2 linked regions of the Immundisolibacter sp. genome follow. Each later gene encodes a partner of the first gene's protein in a complex. Links are inferred from orthologs where the notes say so. Each region holds a gene or a part of one and is shown on either strand. Other genes may lie near its edges.

What was found.
Region 2: the proteins of groL (region 1) and metK are in contact, whole or in part, in a cryo-EM structure (PDB 8P4O), measured with the Escherichia coli proteins. The link is inferred for Immundisolibacter sp. from one-to-one orthologs.

Annotation. Positions count from the first base shown.
Region 1 is NZ_JACIZD010000003.1:241,593-250,830, forward strand. What follows is about bases 1,923-4,915. They hold groL (chaperonin GroEL), read left to right. Parts: upstream 1,923-2,587; coding sequence 2,588-4,243; downstream 4,244-4,915. Other genes in these bases: cutA (divalent-cation tolerance protein CutA), read right to left, coding at 1,923-2,031; H5U26_RS07170 (co-chaperone GroES), read left to right, coding at 2,252-2,548; H5U26_RS07180 (4-hydroxythreonine-4-phosphate dehydrogenase PdxA), read left to right, coding at 4,423-4,915. Also shown: H5U26_RS07150 (DUF58 domain-containing protein), read right to left, coding at 1-655; H5U26_RS07155 (TlpA disulfide reductase family protein), read right to left, coding at 726-1,277; H5U26_RS07160 (protein-disulfide reductase DsbD domain-containing protein), read right to left, coding at 1,284-1,709; more of cutA, read right to left, coding at 1,702-1,922; more of H5U26_RS07180, read left to right, coding at 4,916-5,397; H5U26_RS07185 (DUF2058 domain-containing protein), read left to right, coding at 5,432-5,971; H5U26_RS07190 (FAD-dependent oxidoreductase), read right to left, coding at 5,990-9,238.
Region 2 is NZ_JACIZD010000001.1:470,729-479,762, forward strand. Bases 229-3,017 are described here. They hold metK (methionine adenosyltransferase), read left to right. Parts: upstream 229-937; coding sequence 938-2,098; downstream 2,099-3,017. Other genes in these bases: H5U26_RS02275 (5-formyltetrahydrofolate cyclo-ligase), read left to right, coding at 229-865; H5U26_RS02285 (DciA family protein), read right to left, coding at 2,106-2,570; H5U26_RS02290 (M23 family metallopeptidase), read left to right, coding at 2,633-3,017. In the rest of the region: cell division protein ZapA, read left to right, coding at 1-37; more of H5U26_RS02275, read left to right, coding at 227-228; more of H5U26_RS02290, read left to right, coding at 3,018-3,562; preprotein translocase subunit SecA, read left to right, coding at 3,573-6,281; bifunctional glutamate N-acetyltransferase/amino-acid acetyltransferase ArgJ, read left to right, coding at 6,312-7,529; H5U26_RS02305 (Nudix family hydrolase), read left to right, coding at 7,555-8,514; H5U26_RS02310 (IS1182 family transposase), read left to right, coding at 8,994-9,034. UniProt on the Escherichia coli protein: Catalyzes the formation of S-adenosylmethionine (AdoMet) from methionine and ATP.

The sequences.
Region 1 (9,238 bases):
CCGGCAGCGGCGGCGGCAGCACCGCCAGCTCCAGCGGCAGCGCGGCGCCGACCGTGCTGCGGGTCAGGAACAAGGGAAAGAAGCTGTGCACGGCCAGACCAGGCAAACGCAGCAGGCCGCGCGCGCGGGGAATTACGACCGTCTCGCACACGCGGCTTTCGCCGGCCTCCAGCCGCTCGATCAGGGCACTGCGGGACGGCGCCACCGGCCGCCAGCCCGGTCCGCGCCACTCGCGCAACATCAGCTCGCGCGCCGGGCGGTGGCCCGTGTTGGTCAGGCGCACCTGGCCGCGACACGGCTGCCCGGCAACGGCGACCTCATGGTTCAGGCGCACCAGGTGCAGGCGCGGGCGCCATACCCGTCCTACGGCGGCGCTCAGGGCGAGCAGCGACAGGCCCGCCGCGGCAAGGCTCAGGTCGAAGCCCGGGTTGCTGCGCCGGGCCAGCAACAGCAGCAGGATGCTCGCCAGCAAAACCGCCAGGCCGCTGGCGGTCAGACCGTCGCGCAGCGCGCGCAGCGGCGCCCGCCAGCCGCCGCGCCGCTCGGTCAGGCGCGGCGGCTGGCGCAGTTCGAGCAGCCAGCGGGTCATCCGCCACAGGTGCCAGGCCAGCGGCTCCTGCGGCACGCGCAGCGGGCGGTCGGCAAATTCCTTCATGTCAGCCCGTCAGGCATCGTCGTCCCGCAGGAGCCCGGCCGTGCCGGGCGATCAATCGCGCGGCACTTGCTCAGTCGGCCGGAGCCTGCACGGCGCCGGCCGTGTTCAGCCATTTTTCCAGATCCTGCGGATCGGCCCGGCCTTCCAGTCGGGCCAGTACCTTGCCGTCGGCGCCGATCAGCACCGTGTACGGCAGCACGCCTGCGGTATTGCCCAGCCGGCGGGCGATGTCCATGGCCTCCAGGTCGCCGACCAGGCTCGGGTAGTTCAGCTTCAGGCGCGTGGCCAGTTCCCGAGCCGGCGCGGCCTGTTCGACCGCCACGCCCAGGAACTGCACGCCGCGGTTGCCATGGCGGTTCTGCAGGTCGATGAAATCCGGCATTTCCTCAAGGCACGGTCCGCACCAGCTGGCCCAGAAATTCAGTACCACCGTCTTGCCGGCGAACTCGGACAGTCGGCGCGGCTGGCCGTCGAGGTCTGGCAGGGAGAAGTCCTCCACCACCGCGCCATCGGTAATCGCTTCCAGTGCCGGTCCCGGCAGCAGAAACGTGCGCAGCGCCATGCCGGCGGCCAAGGCCACGAGCAGCAGTGCGGCAATGCCAAGCCGGCGACGCAGACTCATCGGCAATCACTCCGGAAGTTGCAGCTGCACGCTGACCGGCGCGTAGCACAGCCGATCCTGCGCGCAGCCCTGGTAGCGCAGGCCGACGGCCGCGCCCGGGCGGGCGGGAATGGGGAGGTGAATGTTCTGGTCGCCGCGCAGGACCGCCACGCGGCCGAACTCGGGATCTTCATAGATATCGCCCGGCGGTAGCTGGGCATGCAGCGGCGCGCCGGTGGCGTCGGTCAGTTGCAGACGGTCGCGGTACAGGTAATGACCGGGCGCGATGCGAAACTGCACCTGCAGCCTGCCGTCGGCGCCGGCCACCAGTTGCGGCGCAAAGGCCTGTTGCGGGCTCAGGACGGCGGGCTTGTCGCCCAGCAGGTCGGCCAGGTCGGCCGTGGCAGCAGGCACCAGCAGGCAGCCGGCCAGCAGCGCCAGAGCCCTACCCACCCCGCGCGTCCAGCCAGGCCAGATATGCCGGATTGCCGGCCAGCACCGGCAGCGCCAGCAGCTCCGGCACTTCATAAGGATGCAGCTCCAGCAGCCGGCGTTCGAGCGCCGGGTAGTCGTCGGCGCGAGCCTTGATCAGCAGCAGGCATTCGTCGGTCCTTTCCAGTTGTCCCTGCCATCGATACACGGAGCGGGCACCCGGCAACAGCGTGACACAGGCAGCCAGGCCTTCTTCGACCAGCGTGTCGGCGATTCGTGCGGCACTGGTGCCATCGGCACAGGCCGACAGCACCAGGCGATAGGGCAGAACATCGGTGGTCATGCCGGCTCAGGCCTTGGCGCCCAGGCCTTGCCCAGACCCTTGCAAAGCGCTCTCCAAGGCCCCATCTGGTCCGGGTGAGCGGTGCGCCCCCTTGACGCGAGGGGCGTTGCGCCTATCATTTGGCACTCTCGGCACGAGAGTGCTAATGCACCCCGGCAGCCCGTTCCTGAAACGTGCGGGTCCGGCTGGATTTTTTCGCAGTTCATTACCGGAGGCATGAATGAACATTCGTCCCCTTCACGACCGCGTCGTGATCCGTCGCATGGAAGAGGAACGCAAGAGCGCGGGCGGCATTGTACTGCCCGACTCGGCGACCGAAAAACCGATCCTGGGCGAAGTGCTCGCGGTCGGCCCGGGCAAGATGCTGGACAACGGCGAAGTGCGCAAGTTGCAGGTCAAGGTCGGCGACAAGGTGCTGTTCGGCAAGTACGCCGGTACCGAGGTCAAGCTCGGCCTGAGCGACAAGGAAGTCCTCGTGATGCGCGAGGACGATCTGATGGGCGTCGTCGAAGACTGAGCCCCGTTCACACCCAACCATTCACTGAGGAATTGAACAATGGCTGCTAAACAGGTGCATTTCGGGTCCGATGCCCGCACCGCCATGATGCGGGGTGTCAACACCCTGGCCAACGCCGTCAAGGTCACCCTGGGTCCAAAGGGCCGCAACGCGGTGCTGGAGAAGTCCTTCGGCGCGCCGACCATCACCAAGGATGGCGTGTCCGTGGCCAAGGAAATCGAGCTGGCCGACAAGCTCGAGAACATGGGTGCGCAGATGGTGAAAGAGGTGGCTTCGCACACCTCCGACGAGGCCGGTGACGGCACCACCACCGCCACCGTGCTGGCGCAGTCGATCGCCGTCGAGGGCATGAAGGCGGTTGCCGCCGGCATGAACCCGATGGACCTGAAGCGCGGTCTGGACAAGGCCGTTACCGCTGCGGTCGAGGAAATCAAGAAGCTGGCCAAGCCCTGCACGGACCGCAAGTCGATCGCCCAGGTCGGCACGATTTCGGCCAACTCCGACACCTCGGTCGGCGAGATCATCGCCGAGGCCATGGACAAGGTCGGCAAGGAAGGCGTGATCACGGTTGAGGAAGGCCAGAGCCTGGAGAACCAGCTGGAGCTGGTCGAGGGTATGCAGTTCGACCGCGGTTACCTGTCGCCTTACTTCATCAACAACCAGCAGTCCATGAACGTGGAGCTGGATAACCCGTTGATCCTGCTGTACGACAAGAAAATCTCCAACATCCGCGAGATGCTGCCGGTGCTGGAAGCGGTCGCCAAGTCCGGCCGCTCGCTGCTGGTGGTGGCCGAGGACGTCGAGGGCGAGGCCCTGGCCACGCTGGTGGTCAACAACATCCGCGGCATCGTCAAGGTGTGTGCGGTCAAGGCGCCGGGCTTCGGTGATCGTCGCAAGGCGATGCTCGAGGACATGGCCATCCTGACCGGCGGCACTGTCATTGCCGAGGAGACCGGCATGACCCTGGAGAAGGCCACCCTGGAAGACCTGGGTCAGGCCAAGAAGGTGCAGATCGACAAGGACAACACCACCATCATCGACGGCGCCGGCAAGGCCGAGGACATCCAGGCGCGCATCAAGCAGATCAACCGTCAGATCGAGGACACCACCTCCGACTACGACAAGGAAAAGCTGCAGGAGCGCGCGGCCAAGCTGTCCGGCGGCGTGGCGGTGATCAAGGTCGGTGCCTCCACCGAAGTCGAGATGAAGGAAAAGAAGGCGCGCGTCGAGGACGCCCTGCACGCGACCCGTGCGGCGGTGGAAGAAGGCGTGGTGCCCGGCGGTGGCGTGGCGCTGGTGCGCGCGGCGGCCAAGATCAAGGACCTGAAGGGCATCAACGAAGACCAGAACGTCGGCGTGCGCATCGCCCTGCGCGCCATGGACGAGCCGCTGCGCCAGATCGTCGCCAACGCCGGTGACGAGCCGTCGGTGATTCTGGACAAGGTGCGCTCGGGCGCGGACGCCAATTTCGGCTACAACGCCGGCAGCGGCGAGTACGGTGACATGGTTGCCATGGGCATCCTGGACCCGGCCAAGGTGACGCGCGTGGCCCTGCAGAACGCAGCCTCCATCGCCGGCCTGCTGATCACCACCGAAGTTGCGGTGGCGGAAGTACCGGAGAAGAAGGAAGCCGGCGGCGGCATGCCGGGCGGCATGGGCGGCATGGGTGGCATGGGCGGCATGGACATGATGTAAGGTCCGCCGACCTGTACCCGACGAGGCGCTGAATACGTCAGCGTTCCTGTTCGAAGAAAACCCCGGGGGCCCACAAGGCGCCCGGGGTTTTTTGTGTCCCGTGCGGCGCGACAATAGGGCAGCAGGTGCCAGACTCGCCGACCGCCAGCGCCCGAACCGAATCAAGAGAACCCCGGATCATGACCAAACCCGCCCTTGCTGTCCCCATCGGTGATCCGTGCGGCGTTGGCCCGGAGATTCTTGCCAAGGCCATGGCGACCGGCCAGCCGCAGCGTCTGGCGCGGCTGCTGTTCATCGGCAGCGCGGAGGCCATGCGCCGGGGCGTGGCGGTGGCAGGCGCCGATCTGGCCGTAAGGCCGGTGACCTCGGTCGCCGCGGTCGAGGATGACGCACGCGTCATATCCATCCTGGACGATGGGCAGCTGGACCCGGCCGAGATCGTCTATGGCCAGGAGCGCGCCGCCTGCGGCGCCGCCGTCGGCCGCTGGATCGGTCAGGCGCAGGACTTGGCCCAGATCGGCGAGGTGGCCGGGCTGGTGATGGGCCCGATCAACTCGGAGGCCATGGCCGCTGCCGGAGCACTGGGCGCTCTGCTGAACGCCAAGCCCGGCGAGCGCCTGCTGACGCTGTTTTCGGGGCCGCTGCGCATCACCCACATCTTCGACCACGTGTACCTGCGCGACGTGTGCGCCGGCCTGACGGCCGATCTGGTGGCCCGCTCGATCCGCCTGACCCACGAGACCCTGCGCGGCTGGGGCGTGGCCAATCCGCGCATCGGCGTGGCGGGTCTGAACCCGCACGCCCACGGCCCGGAAGAGGACGCCGCCATCACGCCCGGCGTGGCGCAGGCGCGGGCCGGCGGCATCGACGTCAGCGGCCCGATCTCGCCGGACACGGTGTTCCGGCACTGCATCGACGGCCGCTACGACGTGGTGGTCGCCATGTGCCACGACCAGGGCCACATTGCCCTCAAGACCTGGGGTTTCGAGGGCAACTGCGGCGGCTTCATCGGCATGCCGTACCTGTTCATGACAGTTGGCCACGGCACCGCCTTCGACATTGCCGGCAAGGGCATTGCCAGCCACGCCATGATCCTGTCGGCGCTCAACCAGTGCGCGCAGTTCGCCGCCGGTCGGGGCTTTGTGGCAGCCTGACGGCCGGTCCGACACCACCACACACGGGGCAAAGATGGCCAATCCGTTGAATCAGCTGCAGGCCCAGTTGCTCAAGGCGGGCCTGGTCAAGACCGACCAGATCCGCAAGGTGGCACAACAGAAACGCGACACCGCCCGGCGCGGTCCGGCGCCGGACCCGGCGGCCGAGCAGCTGCGCCAGGCTCAGCAGCAGAAGGCCGAGCGCGACCGCGCGCACAACCGCCAGCAACAGGAACAGCGCGAGCGCAAGGCGCAGGCGGCGCAGCTGCGGCAGTTGATCGAGAGCCAGCGCCTTGATCGCAAGGGCGGGGAGGCGGCGTATCAGTTCGTCGAGTCCGGCAAGATCCGAAAGATCTACCTGCACGAGGCGCAACGCGTGCAGGTGGTCAAGGGCGCCCTGGCGGTGGTCCGGCTGGGCAGGAACTTCGAGCTGGTGCCGCCCGCCACCGCCCAGAAAATCGCCGAGCGTGATCCGACGTTGGTGGTGGTGCTGAACGCGGAATCACCGCCGCCGGCCGCGGCGGCGCCCGATCCCTACGCCGACTATCCGGTCCCCGATGATCTGATGTGGTAGCCCGCCCGGGCGGCGGGGCTAGCGCAGCCCCAGCCGCCGCAGGCTGCGGTCGATCCACTGGGCAGTGAGCTTTTCCTGCACGCCGTTCTGGCGCAGGCGCTGACCGAGGCAGGCGAAGTCCACCTCGTCCAGCGGCTGGTCCTGGTTGAAGCAGGTAAACACCGGCGCCAGCGGCCGGCCGCTGGCCGGATCGCGGCGGCCCTGCAGGCACTGCGCGCAGACCTCTTTCATCATGCACTGCATCGGCGAGTTGATTGAGCCGATGGCGACGTGGGGCTTCAGATACGGCGCCAATACGGCGTGGCGGGCCGCGGTCACGGCCGCCATCATGCGGTCCGAGCCGATGGCGATGATGCGGTCGACGTCCGACAGGGCAATCGCCACCTCGCCCAGTTCCCCGGCCGCATAGGCGCGCATGGCTTGCACGATGTTGCCGGTGAAGGCCCGGTCCTGCGCCCGGCCGGGCGTGAAGCCGGGTGCCTGATCGCAGGTCCAGACCACGACATCGGCGGCGGCCTCGATGTCGGCCACTCGGTAGCGATCCGGCGCGTGCTTGTAGCCCGCGAAGTAGACGACGCGCGAGCCGGCCTGCCGCAGCGCCTTGCCGATCGACAGCAGCACCGCATTGCCCAGGCCGCCGCCGGCCAGCAGCACGGTCTCGCCGGCGGGGATTTCGGTCGGCGCGCCGGTCGGGCCCATCAGCACCACCGGCTCGCCCGGCGTCAGATGCGCGCACAGGTCCGACGAGCCGCCCATCTCCAGCACGATCAGCGCCACCAGGCCGCGTTCACGGTCCACCCAGGCGCCGGTCAGGGCCAGACCCTCCATGGCCAGCGTGGTGCCGTCGTCGCGGCGGGCCAGCGTCTCGAAGTTCTGCAGGCGATAGAACTGGCCCGGCTCGAAGCGCTGCGCCGCCAGCGGCGCGTGCACGACCACCTCGACGATGGTCGGCGTGAGGCGCTGCACGCGCTCGACGTGTGCCCGCAGCAAACCGTGCAGGCGCCGCTGAAATGCGTCTGCCGTCTCCTGACTGGCCGGTGCGCGCGCGGCGAGCAGGCGGCTGACCACCGGGTAGCCGCGCTTGGCGCTGGCCATGGCCTTGACCACGTTGCCGGCGAAGCTCGGGTGCAGATCGCCGAAGAAGCTGACCGCCCGGCCGTCGGGCCGCCGCTGGGTCAGCATCGGCACCTCGCCGGACTTGGCCAGGCGCGGCGCCGCTTGCGGTTCGCCGTTCTCGTCCAGGCTGCGGAAATAGCCGCCGTCGAGCGCCAGTCCGGTCGGCGCCTCGCGTTGCAGCACGGTGTTTGGCACCGTGCCGGCAGCGACCAGCACGGCGCGCGCCGGCATTAGCTGTCGCTGCCCGTTGGCCGTCAATTTGCCGTCCTCACCCGGCGCCTGAAGCTCGACTTCGAGGCCGCTCAGGTGGCCGTGGGCGTCCACCTGCACCGCGCTCGGCGCCAGGCATTCGGCGAACTCGACGCCTTCCTCCAGCGCCTTGAGGACCTCTTCGTGATTGAGCGTATAGCAGGGCGCATCGACCAGCCGGCGCCGATAGACCAGCGTGGCGCCGCCCCAGGACTTGAGCAATTCCAGAATGCGCGGAGCGCGGGCCTCGGCGGTCGCCGCCTCGCGCTCGGCGCGGATGGCGCGCGCGTGGGCGATGAACTCGTCGGCAATGGTTTGCTCTTCGGCATCCCAGGCGCTGCGCACGGCATCCTGCCCGCGCTCGGCGCACAGCGTCTCGTAGCGGGTGAGGAATTTCTCCACCTGCAGCGGGTAATAGGCCAGCGCCTCGGTGGCGGTGTCGATGGCGGTCAGGCCACCGCCGATCACCAGCGCCGGCAGGCGCAGTTGCAGGTTCGCGATGGAGTCGCGCCGCGCTGCGCCGGTCAGCTGCAGGCCCATCAGGAAATCGGAGGCCTGGCGCACGCCGCGGGCCAGGCCATTGGGCACGTCCACGTAGCGCGGCCGGCCGGCACCCATGGCCAGCGCCACGTGGTCGAAGCCAAGATCAAACGCATCGTTCAGCGTCAGCGTGCCGCCCAGGCGCACGCCGCCGTGCAGGCGAAAACCGGCCCGCCGCTCCAGCAGCAGGCGGATCAGCTTCAGGTAATTCTTGTTCCAGCGCACGGTGATGCCGTACTCGGCCACGCCGCCGAAGCCGGCCGTGACCCGCGCGTCGAGCGGCTCGAACAGCTCCTCGACGTTGCGGATCAGGCGCGGTGGACGGCGTGTGCCGTCCGCCTCCACGCCGGTGAGGTCCGCCGGCAGCGGCTCGATCTTCAGGCCGTCGACGCCGACCACGGCGTGGCCGTCATTGAGCAGGTGATGCGCCAGCGTGTAGCCGGCCGGACCCATGCCCGCCACCAGTACCTTGCGACCGCTGGCCGGGCGCGGCAGCGGGCGCCTCAGGTCGAGCGGGTTCCAGCGCGTCAGCAGACTGTAGATCTCGAAGCCCCAGGGCAGCTCCAGCACGTCGCGCAGGGTGCGCGTCTCCACCTGCGGGATGTCGACCGGCTCCTGCTTCTGGTAGATGCAGGCCTTGGTGCAGTCGTTGCAGATGCGGTGGCCGGTGCCGGCCAGCATCGGGTTATCGACCGTCACCATCGCCAGCGCGCCCAGGCTGTAGCCCTGGGACTTGAGCAGGTTCATCTCGGAGATGCGCTCGTCCAGCGGGCAGCCTTGCAGCGGCACGCCCAGCGCGCTGCGCTTGAACTCGCCGTGCTTCTCGCGCAGGCCGTGCGAGCACGAATCCTTGCCCTGGTTGTGGCACCAGATGCAGTAGTTGGCCTGGTCCTGGGCGTATTGCAGATCGCCGCCGGGGTCGGTCAGGGCAAAGCCCTCGCGGCGGCGCAGGTGATCGGCCGCCGGCCCGTGGCGCGTGATGACCTGCTCGGTGACGGTGCTGACCGGTACCAGGCGCTGCGGGTCGAGCTTGTGCGGCTCGCGAAACAGCACGCCGTGGCGGTGCTGCGCCTGACCGGCCGGCGCATGCAGTGCCCAGGCGGCGTAGCGCAGCGCCAGGTCGAGTTCGGCGGTGTGCCGGTCCGCAGTGTCGGACCAGTCATTTACATGGCGGGCGAAGGCCAGATCCGAGAATGGCTCGCCGAACAGCGCCTCAAGCTGCGCGGCCAGCGCCGGCCCGTCCTCACCCGCCGCCTGCTCGGCGGAGAGCTTGCGCGCCGCCTGGCGCTGCACGAAGTGGCGCTTGCAGGTGTACAGCGGCGCCAGCGCCTGGTGGCGCGCTTGCAGGGCGCGCACCTCGGC
Region 2 (9,034 bases), on another replicon or contig:
CCTCGGCACACTTGAGCCGACGCCCCATTCCGGGTAATCATTGGCACGGGTTCCACTGCGGTGTTCGTGAGTGGATCAATCATTTTCTTGAACCACAAAGCGCAAGCTTTGGAAGCTGTTCGCCGGCCTGTGTGCAGGACCGCCCTGGTAGCGGGAAGCCTGATGGCCGGCCCCTGCTTCCACCTTGAACCATCAGGTTCAAGAGTGACGAACCGCAACGGCACAAGTGGTGGAACCCGCTGATTTCCCGGCCCTCGGCGCCCCGGCGCCGCCGGCCAACCTGCCCGCCCTGCGCCGCAGCCTGCGCGCCGGGCGCCGGCAGATCGGCCGATCCGCGCGCCGCTTGGCCAGTGCTGCCGTTGCCCGAAAATTGTCGACCCTGCCGGCGTTTCAGCGCGCATCGCGCGTGGCCGGCTACTGGCCGGCCGATGGCGAGATCGATCCGCTGCCCGCTCTGGCGCGCGCCTTCGCGGCCGGCAAGGCCTGCTACCTGCCGGTGCTTTGCCCGCAGCGGGATGGGCATCTGTATTTCGCGCGCTGGTGGCCGGGGGCGCCGCTGCGCCGCAACCGCTTCGGCATCGCCGAGCCGGTCGCCCCGCGCCGGGCCTGGCTGGCGCCGCGCATGCTGGACCTGGTGCTGGTGCCGCTGGTGGCTTTCGACATGGCCGGCAATCGCCTGGGCATGGGCGGTGGCTACTACGACCGCAGCTTCGCCTTCGTGCGCCTGGCTTGCTGGCGCCGGCCGCGCCTGGTCGGTGTTGCCTTCGACCGCCAGCGCGTTGCGGGCCTGCCGCGACGGCCCTGGGACGTGCCGCTGGACGCCGTGATCACCGAGCGCCACCGCCATTCCTTCAGGCCGCTTTGAGGCGCCCGGGCGCCATGCTCTAATGCCGGCCCGCGAGGTCCCATCACTCATCCGTCAGCCGGGGATCAATTCATGTCCGACAGCTACCTGTTCACTTCGGAGTCGGTGTCCGAAGGCCATCCCGACAAGATCTGCGACCAGATTTCGGACGCCATCCTGGACGCCTACCTGGCGCAGGATCCGGACGCCCGCGTGGCCTGCGAGACCCTGACCAAGACCGGCCTGGCCTTGGTGGCGGGCGAGATCAAGGTCAAGAAGGGCGTCTTCATCGAGACCGAGGAAATCATCCGCGGCGTGATCAAGGACATCGGCTACACCAGCTCGGACATGGGCTTCGACTGGGAGACCTGCGCGGTCATCAACGCGCTGGGCAAGCAGTCGAAACACATCAACCAGGGCGTCGACCGGCCCGATCCGGAAGACATGGGCGCCGGTGACCAGGGCCTGATGTTCGGCTACGCCTGCCGCGAGACCGACGTGCTGATGCCGGCGCCGATCACCTACGCGCACCGGCTGGTGCGCCGCCAGGCCGAGCTGCGCAAGAACGGTACGCTGCCGTGGCTGCGCCCGGACGCCAAGAGCCAGGTCAGCTTCCTGTACGAGGGTGGCCGCCCGGTGCACATCGACACCGTGGTGCTGTCCACCCAGCACGCGCCCGGCATCGAGCAGTCGGATATCCGCGAGGCGGTGATCGAGCAGATCATCAAGCCGGTGCTGGGCGACTGGCTGGCCGATCAGCCGACCATCCACGTCAACCCGACTGGATGCTTCGAGATCGGCGGGCCGATGGGCGATGCGGGTCTTACCGGGCGCAAGATCATCGTCGACACCTACGGCGGCATGGCCCGCCACGGCGGCGGCGCGTTCTCCGGCAAGGATCCGTCCAAGGTCGACCGTTCCGCCGCCTACGCCGCCCGCTACGTGGCCAAGAACATCGTCGCCGCGGGTCTTGCCGAGCGCTGCGAGGTGCAGGTGTCGTACGCCATCGGCGTGGCCGAACCGACCTCGATCATGGTCGATACCTTTGGCACCGGCCAGGTCAGCAACGTCACCCTGACGCGGCTGGTGCGCGAGCACTTCGACCTGCGCCCGGCCGGCATCCTGCGCATGCTGGACCTGAAGCGGCCGATCTATCGCGCCACCGCCTCGTATGGTCACTTCGGCCGCGACGAGGCAGATTTCACCTGGGAGCGCACCGACCGCGCCGACGCCTTGCGCGCCGCGGCCAACTGAGGGTCGGTCAGAGCTCGGCGCTGCCGGCCGGCTGCACATTGCTGCTGGCGAGCGCGCGCAGCGCTGCCGCCAGTCGCGGATCGGCAGTGGTTTTGGCCACTGTTTCGAGGTGTTCCCGGCTGGCGGTGCTGAGCGGTACCGGCAGCGGCGGCGCAGCGGATGGTGCCGCGCCGGTGGCCGTGGCCACGTGCACCTGCACCGCGTCGACCGGGCCGTAGGGCCAGTCGGCCAGCTGCCGGCACAGCTGCGGCGCCATGAAACGCAGGCGCGTCGCCCAGGCGCTGCCGCTGACGCCCAGACGCAGACGGCCGCGGTCCAGGGCCGCGCTGCGCAGCGCGGCGGCGAGGTCTGCCGGCAGGCGCTGCCGCAGCTGCGCCAGCAGTCTGGCGTGTTCCTCGCTCGCATGCAGCAGCTGCGCAAGCGGTCCGCCGGCAGCCGCCAGCAGCTTGTGAAGGTGTTGCTGGGAACCCATAATGCCTGCCCCCGGTCCGGCCTCCCATGGCTTGGCGACCGCCCGGATTATAGTGTTCCGCGATGATCAGCCTGCATATTCACTGGCTCCGCACCGGCGGCCAGCGCAGCCTCAGTCTGCACGGACCTACCCTGCTGGCGCTCGGCGGCCTGGTGCTGGGCGCCCTGGCCGGCAGTTTTGCGCTGGGCGCGAGCCTGCCGCTGGCCGAAGCGCTGCGCGACCGCAAGGCCGTTCGCCACGAGCTGCGCGCGCAGCGCTCGCGGCTGGACGACACGCTGCTCAGCGCACGCGCCCAGGCGCAGGCCCTCGCCAGCCGACTGGGTGAACTGCAGGGCCGCCTGACGCAGCTGGAGGCCGTCGGCCAGCGCGTAAGCGAAGCGGCCCGGCTGGCGCCGGATGCCTTCGATTTCGACGCCCCGCTGACCAGCGGTCCGGCCGGCGAGCAGCCCTTCGCGGTGGTCGATTTCGTGGCTGAGCTGGACGGTTTGTCGCGCCAGATCGACCGCCGCGCGGCGCAATTTTCGGTGCTCGACCGGGTCATCGGCGCCGGCCTCGTCGAGCGCGGCCCGCAGCTGCCCTCGCCGGTGCCGGGCGCGCAGCTGTCGTCGTACTTCGGCAGCCGCAGCGACCCGTTCAGCGGCCGGCGGGAGTTTCACCCCGGCATCGATTTTCGTGCCCCGCAGGGCGCACCCATCCAGGCCATGGCGGCCGGCGTGGTGGTCGGCAGCGGCTGGGAAAGCGGCTACGGCAACGTCGTCGAGATCGATCACGGCAACGGTTTCCGCACCCGGTATGCCCACAATCAGGCCAATCTGGTTACCAAAGGTCAGACAGTGAAACGCAGTCAGCTCATCGCCCGCGTCGGCCGCACCGGCCACGCCACCGGCTCGCATGTGCACCTCGAGGTGCTGCGCGGCGGTCGACTCATGGATCCGGCCGATTATTTGGGTGCGCTGGCGGCCGGCGAGCCGCTGCGCACGGCCACCCGCTGAGGCCGGCCACATGCTCCAGTCCCTAGTGCGGCGCATCGTCGGCAGCCGCAACCAGCGCGAAGTGAAGCGCTATTTCAAGTCCGTCGGGCGCATCAATGCGCTGGCGCCGCAGTTCGAAGCGCTGACCGACGCTGAGCTTCGGCAATGGACCGATACCCTCAAGCAGCGCCACGCCAACGGCGAAACGCTGGACCAGCTGCTGCCGGAAGCCTTCGCCCTGGTGCGCGAGGCGGCCGGCCGGGTGCTGGGCATGCGCCATTTCGACGTGCAGCTGGTCGGCGGCATGGTGCTGCACGAGGGCAAGATCGCCGAGATGCGCACCGGCGAGGGCAAGACCCTGGTCGCCACGCTGCCGGCCTACCTGAACGCGCTGGCCGGCAAGGGCGTGCACGTGGTGACGGTGAACGACTACCTGGCGCGCCGTGATGGCGCCTGGATGGGCCGGGTGTACGAGTTCCTGGGCCTGACCACCGGCATCATCGTGTCGAACCTGGACCAGGCGGCGCGTCAGGCCGCCTACGCGGCCGACATCACCTACGGCACCAACAACGAGTTCGGCTTCGACTACCTGCGCGACAACATGGCCTTCACGGCTGCCGACCGTGTGCAGCGCAGAAGCTACGGCATCATCGACGAAGTGGACTCGATCCTCATCGACGAGGCGCGCACGCCGCTGATCATCTCCGGCCCGTCCGAGGGCAGCACCGAGCTGTACGCCAAGGTCAACGCGCTGATTCCGCGCCTGACGCGCCAGACCGAACCGGACGGCCCGGGCGACTACCACGTCGACGAGAAAACCCGTCAGGTGCTGCTGACCGATGCCGGTCACGAGCACGCCGAGCAGCTGCTGGCCAAGGCCGGCCTGCTGGGCGAGGGCGAGAGCCTGTACGACGCCGCCAATATCACCCTGATGCATCACCTGAACGCCGCGCTGCGCGCCCACGCGCTGTTCCAGCGCGACGTGCATTACGTGGTCAACAACGGCGAAGTGATCATCGTGGACGAGTTCACCGGGCGGCTGATGCCCGGCCGGCGCTGGTCCGAGGGCCTGCATCAGGCGATCGAGGCCAAGGAGAAGGTGCCGGTCAAGCAGGAAAACCAGACCCTGGCCACCATCACCTTCCAGAACTATTTCCGCCTCTACGACAAGCTGTCGGGCATGACCGGCACCGCCGACACGGAAGCCTTCGAGCTGCACTCGATCTACGGCCTGGAAGTGGTGGTCATTCCCACGCACCGGCCGATGGTGCGCAAGGATCATGGCGACCAGGTGTTCCTGACGGTGGAGGAGAAGTACGACGCCGTGCTGGCCGACATCACCGACTGTCACAGCCGCGGCCAGCCGGTACTGGTCGGCACCGCCTCCATCGAGACCTCGGAGCTGGTGTCCGCGCGGCTGAAAAAGGCCAACATCCCGCACCAGGTGCTCAACGCCAAGTACCACGAGCAGGAAGCGCAGATCATCGCCCGCGCCGGCGAGATCGGTGCCGTCACCATCGCCACCAACATGGCCGGCCGCGGCACCGACATCGTGCTGGGCGGCAACCTGGAGGCACGCCTGCACGGCGTCGAGGATCCGGCCGAGCGCGAACGCATCCGCAGCCAGTGGCAGGCCGAGCACGACAAGGTGGTGGAACTGGGCGGCCTGCACGTGGCCGGCACCGAGCGCAACGAATCCCGCCGCGTCGACAACCAGCTGCGCGGCCGCTCCGGGCGCCAGGGCGACCCCGGCTCGTCGCGCTTCTATCTGTCCCTGCAGGACGATCTGATGCGCATCTTCGCCTCGGAGCGGGTCTCCGGCTGGATGCAGAAGCTGGGCCTGGAACCGGGTGAGGCGATCGAGCACCGCTGGGTCACGCGCGCCATCGAGAACGCCCAAAAGAAAGTCGAGGGCCGCAACTTCGACATGCGCAAGCAGCTACTCGAATACGACGACATCGCCAACGAGCAGCGCAAGCTGATCTACCAGCAGCGCAACGAACTGCTGGAAGCCGACGACGTGTCCGGCACCGTGCTGGCCATGGTGCGCGACGTGGTCGGCGCCACCGTGGACCGCTACCTGCCGCCCGGCAGCGTGGAAGAGCAATGGGACCTGGCTGGCCTGAAGGAAGCCCTGCACGACGAGCTCGGCAGCGCCTGCGACCCGGCGGAACTGGCCAGCCAACCGGACATGGACGCCGCCGCGCTGCGTGCCCGGCTGATCGAAATCATCGAAGCGGAGCTTGCGCAAAAGCAGTCCCGGGTCGAGCCGGCCGTCATGCGCCACTTCGAGAAGGCGGTCATGCTGCAGGTGCTCGACAGCCACTGGAAGGACCATCTGGCGGCCATGGATCACCTGCGCCACAGCATCCACCTGCGCGGCTACGCCCAGAAAAATCCCAAGCAGGAATACAAGCGCGAGGCCTTCACCCTGTTCACGCAGATGCTCGATCGGATCAAGACCGACGTCGCCACCACCCTGCTGCGCGTGCAGGTGCGCGCCGAGGAAGACGTGGAAGCGGTCGACCGTCAGCGCCGTCCGGCCGGCGAATACGACTACCAGCATGCATCGGCAGGTGCGCTGGAAGGCGAGGCCCAGGCCGAGGAAGCCGACCTGGCCGTGGCCCAGCGCCCATCGGCGGCGCCCTTCGTGCGCGGCATGCCCAAGGTGGGCCGCAACGAGCCGTGCCCGTGCGGCTCCGGCAAGAAATTCAAGCAATGCCACGGCCAGCTACAGTGAGCGCCGGGGCCTGATCGGGGGCGCCGCGCCATGGCCGTGAACCTCGCCGCGCCGGACGCGCTGACCCCCGTGGCCGGCGTGCGCCTGGCGGCCGTTGCCGCCGGCGTGCGCAAGCCGGGCCGCGACGACGTGGTGCTGCTGGAACTTGCCCCCGGCAGCCGCGTGGCGGCGGTATTCACACAAAACGCCTTCTGCGCCGCGCCCGTGACGCTGGCCAGGCAGCACTTGGCCGCGGCCGCGCCGCGCTTCCTGGTGATCAACAGCGGCAATGCCAACGCCGGCACCGGCGCCGCGGGCCTGGCTGCCGCGACTGCCTGCTGCGCCGAACTGGCGCGCCTGGGCGACTGCTCGGCGCAGTCCGTGCTGCCGTTCTCGACCGGCGTGATCGGCGAGCCGCTGCCGGTTGATCGCATCAGCGCCGTGCTGCCGGCCGCCCTGGCCAGTCTGCGTGCCGATGGCTGGAGCGCCGCCGCCCGCGCCATCATGACCACCGACACCGTGGCCAAGGGTCACAGCGTCACCGTCGCCAGCCCGCAGGGGCCGATCACCGTGACCGGCATCGCCAAAGGCTCGGGGATGATCCACCCGAACATGGCGACCCTGCTGGCCTACGTGGCCACCGATGCCGCGGTGGCGCAGCCGGCCCTGCAAGCCTGCCTGGCGCGCGCCGTGGGCGGCAGCTTCAACCGCATCACCGTGGACGGCGACACCTCCACCAACGACGCCTGCGTGCTGATCGCCACCGGTCAGGGCCCGGTCACGGTGGACGATCTGGCAAGTCCAGCCGGACCGGCGCTGCAAACCGCCGTGGACGAGGTCTGCCGCGTGCTGGCGCAGGCCATCGTGCGCGACGGCGAGGGCGCCACCAAGTTCATGACCGTGCACATCGAAGGCGGGCGCGACGCCGCCGAGTGCGCGCAGGTCGCCTATGCCATCGCCCGCTCGCCGCTGGTCAAGACGGCTTTTTTCGCCAGCGATCCGAACTGGGGGCGCATCCTGGCCGCCGTCGGTTACGCCGGCCTCGACGCGCTGGCCATCGAGCGCGTGAACGTGTACCTGGGCGACGTGTGCATCGTGCGCGAGGGCGGCCGGGCGGCGGACTACACGGAGGCCCGCGGCCAGGCCGTGATGTCGCAGGACGAAATCACCGTGCGCGTTGAGCTTGGCCGCGGCGGCGCCCAGACCACCGTCTGGACCTGCGATTTCTCCTACGACTACGTGCGCATCAACGCCGAGTACCGCACCTGACCGCGGGCGCTTCAGCGCGCTGGCCATGAGCCGCGATCCGGTCCACGTCGCCGTCGGCGTGCTGCGCCGCGCGGGCGAAATCCTGCTCACGCGCCGCCTGGCCGGCACCCACCTGGCCGGTTACTGGGAATTCCCGGGCGGGAAATTCGAGCCCGGCGAAATGCCGGAACAGGCACTCGCCCGCGAACTGCGCGAAGAACTCGGCATCGAGGTCGTGACCACGCAGCCGCTGATCCGCCACCGTCATCCCTACCCGGGCCGCGACGTCGTCCTGCACACCTATGAGGTCACAGCCTGGCAGGGCGAACCGCGCGGCCTGCAGGGCCAGGCGCTGCGCTGGCTGCCCGCCGACCTCATCGACCCGGCCGACTTGCCGCCCGCCGACGGACCGCTGCTCAGCGCCGCGCGGCTGCCCGACATCTACGCCATCAGCGGCGATTTCAGCGACCAGGCGGATTGTCTGCGCCGCGTCGAGCGCCTCATCGCCGGCGGCGTGCGCTTGCTGTGCCTGCGCTGCCCGGACCTGGACGCCGGCACCCACCGCGCCCTGGCAAGCGCGGTGCTGGCCCGGGCCCGGCCGATCGGCATGCAGGTCCTGCTGCATGGTGCGGCGGATTGGCTGACCGAACTTGCCGCGGAACTTGGCGCCGGCCGCCACCTGCCGGCGCGCGCCTTGGCGGCGCTCGACCAGCGCCCGTTGCCGCCCGGCGCCTGGTGCGCGGCCTCCTGCCACGACGCGAGCGAACTCGCCCAGGCGGCCCGCATCGGCTGCGACTTTGCCGTGCTGTCGCCGGTTGCGGTCACGGCCAGCCATCCGGACCGGCCGGCGCTCGGCTGGGCGCGTTTCGCCACGCTGGTCGAAGCCGCCGCCTTGCCGGTCTTCGCGCTGGGCGGCATGCAGCCAGAACTGGCCCGCGCCGCCCGCGAGCACGGCGGGCAGGGCGTGGCCGTGCTGCGTGGCTTGTGGAGCCGTGCCGGCGGCTGATCGTCTGTAGTCAGCCGCGCGGATGGCTCGCCGCCGCAGCGGCAACTGCCCGTCTATCACAGCAGCGGGCTCACTCCCACTCTATTGTCAACGGCCAGTCGCTTTTCATAGGTAAGGACCGAGCTTTGTCGGCCGGAAATCGGCCGGATACCGACATCTCTACCGTCGCCAAGCAATGCATGACAACAGTCATCCCTATGACTTGGAGCGATGAAGCCCGCTTCACAGCCTTCGGCAAGGCAGAACGGGACGTCCTCACCCGAGGTTGACGGTATCGGAAGTGCCGTGCCGCGAGCCAATGACGGTTGACCCTGCCTCGGTTTCACATACATCAGAACGTTGATAATTTTCTGATGAACGGAGAGCGAGATGGGCAACAGAGCATTGGTACCGAACCGGCAGTACCCGGATGAGTTCAAGGCGGAGGCGGTGCGGCTAGGAGCCTGGGCGGTAGGAATCCATGGCGCTAAGATTTGGCCATGCCAACGACCTACCGCCCGTACGATCCCGACCAGCTTCT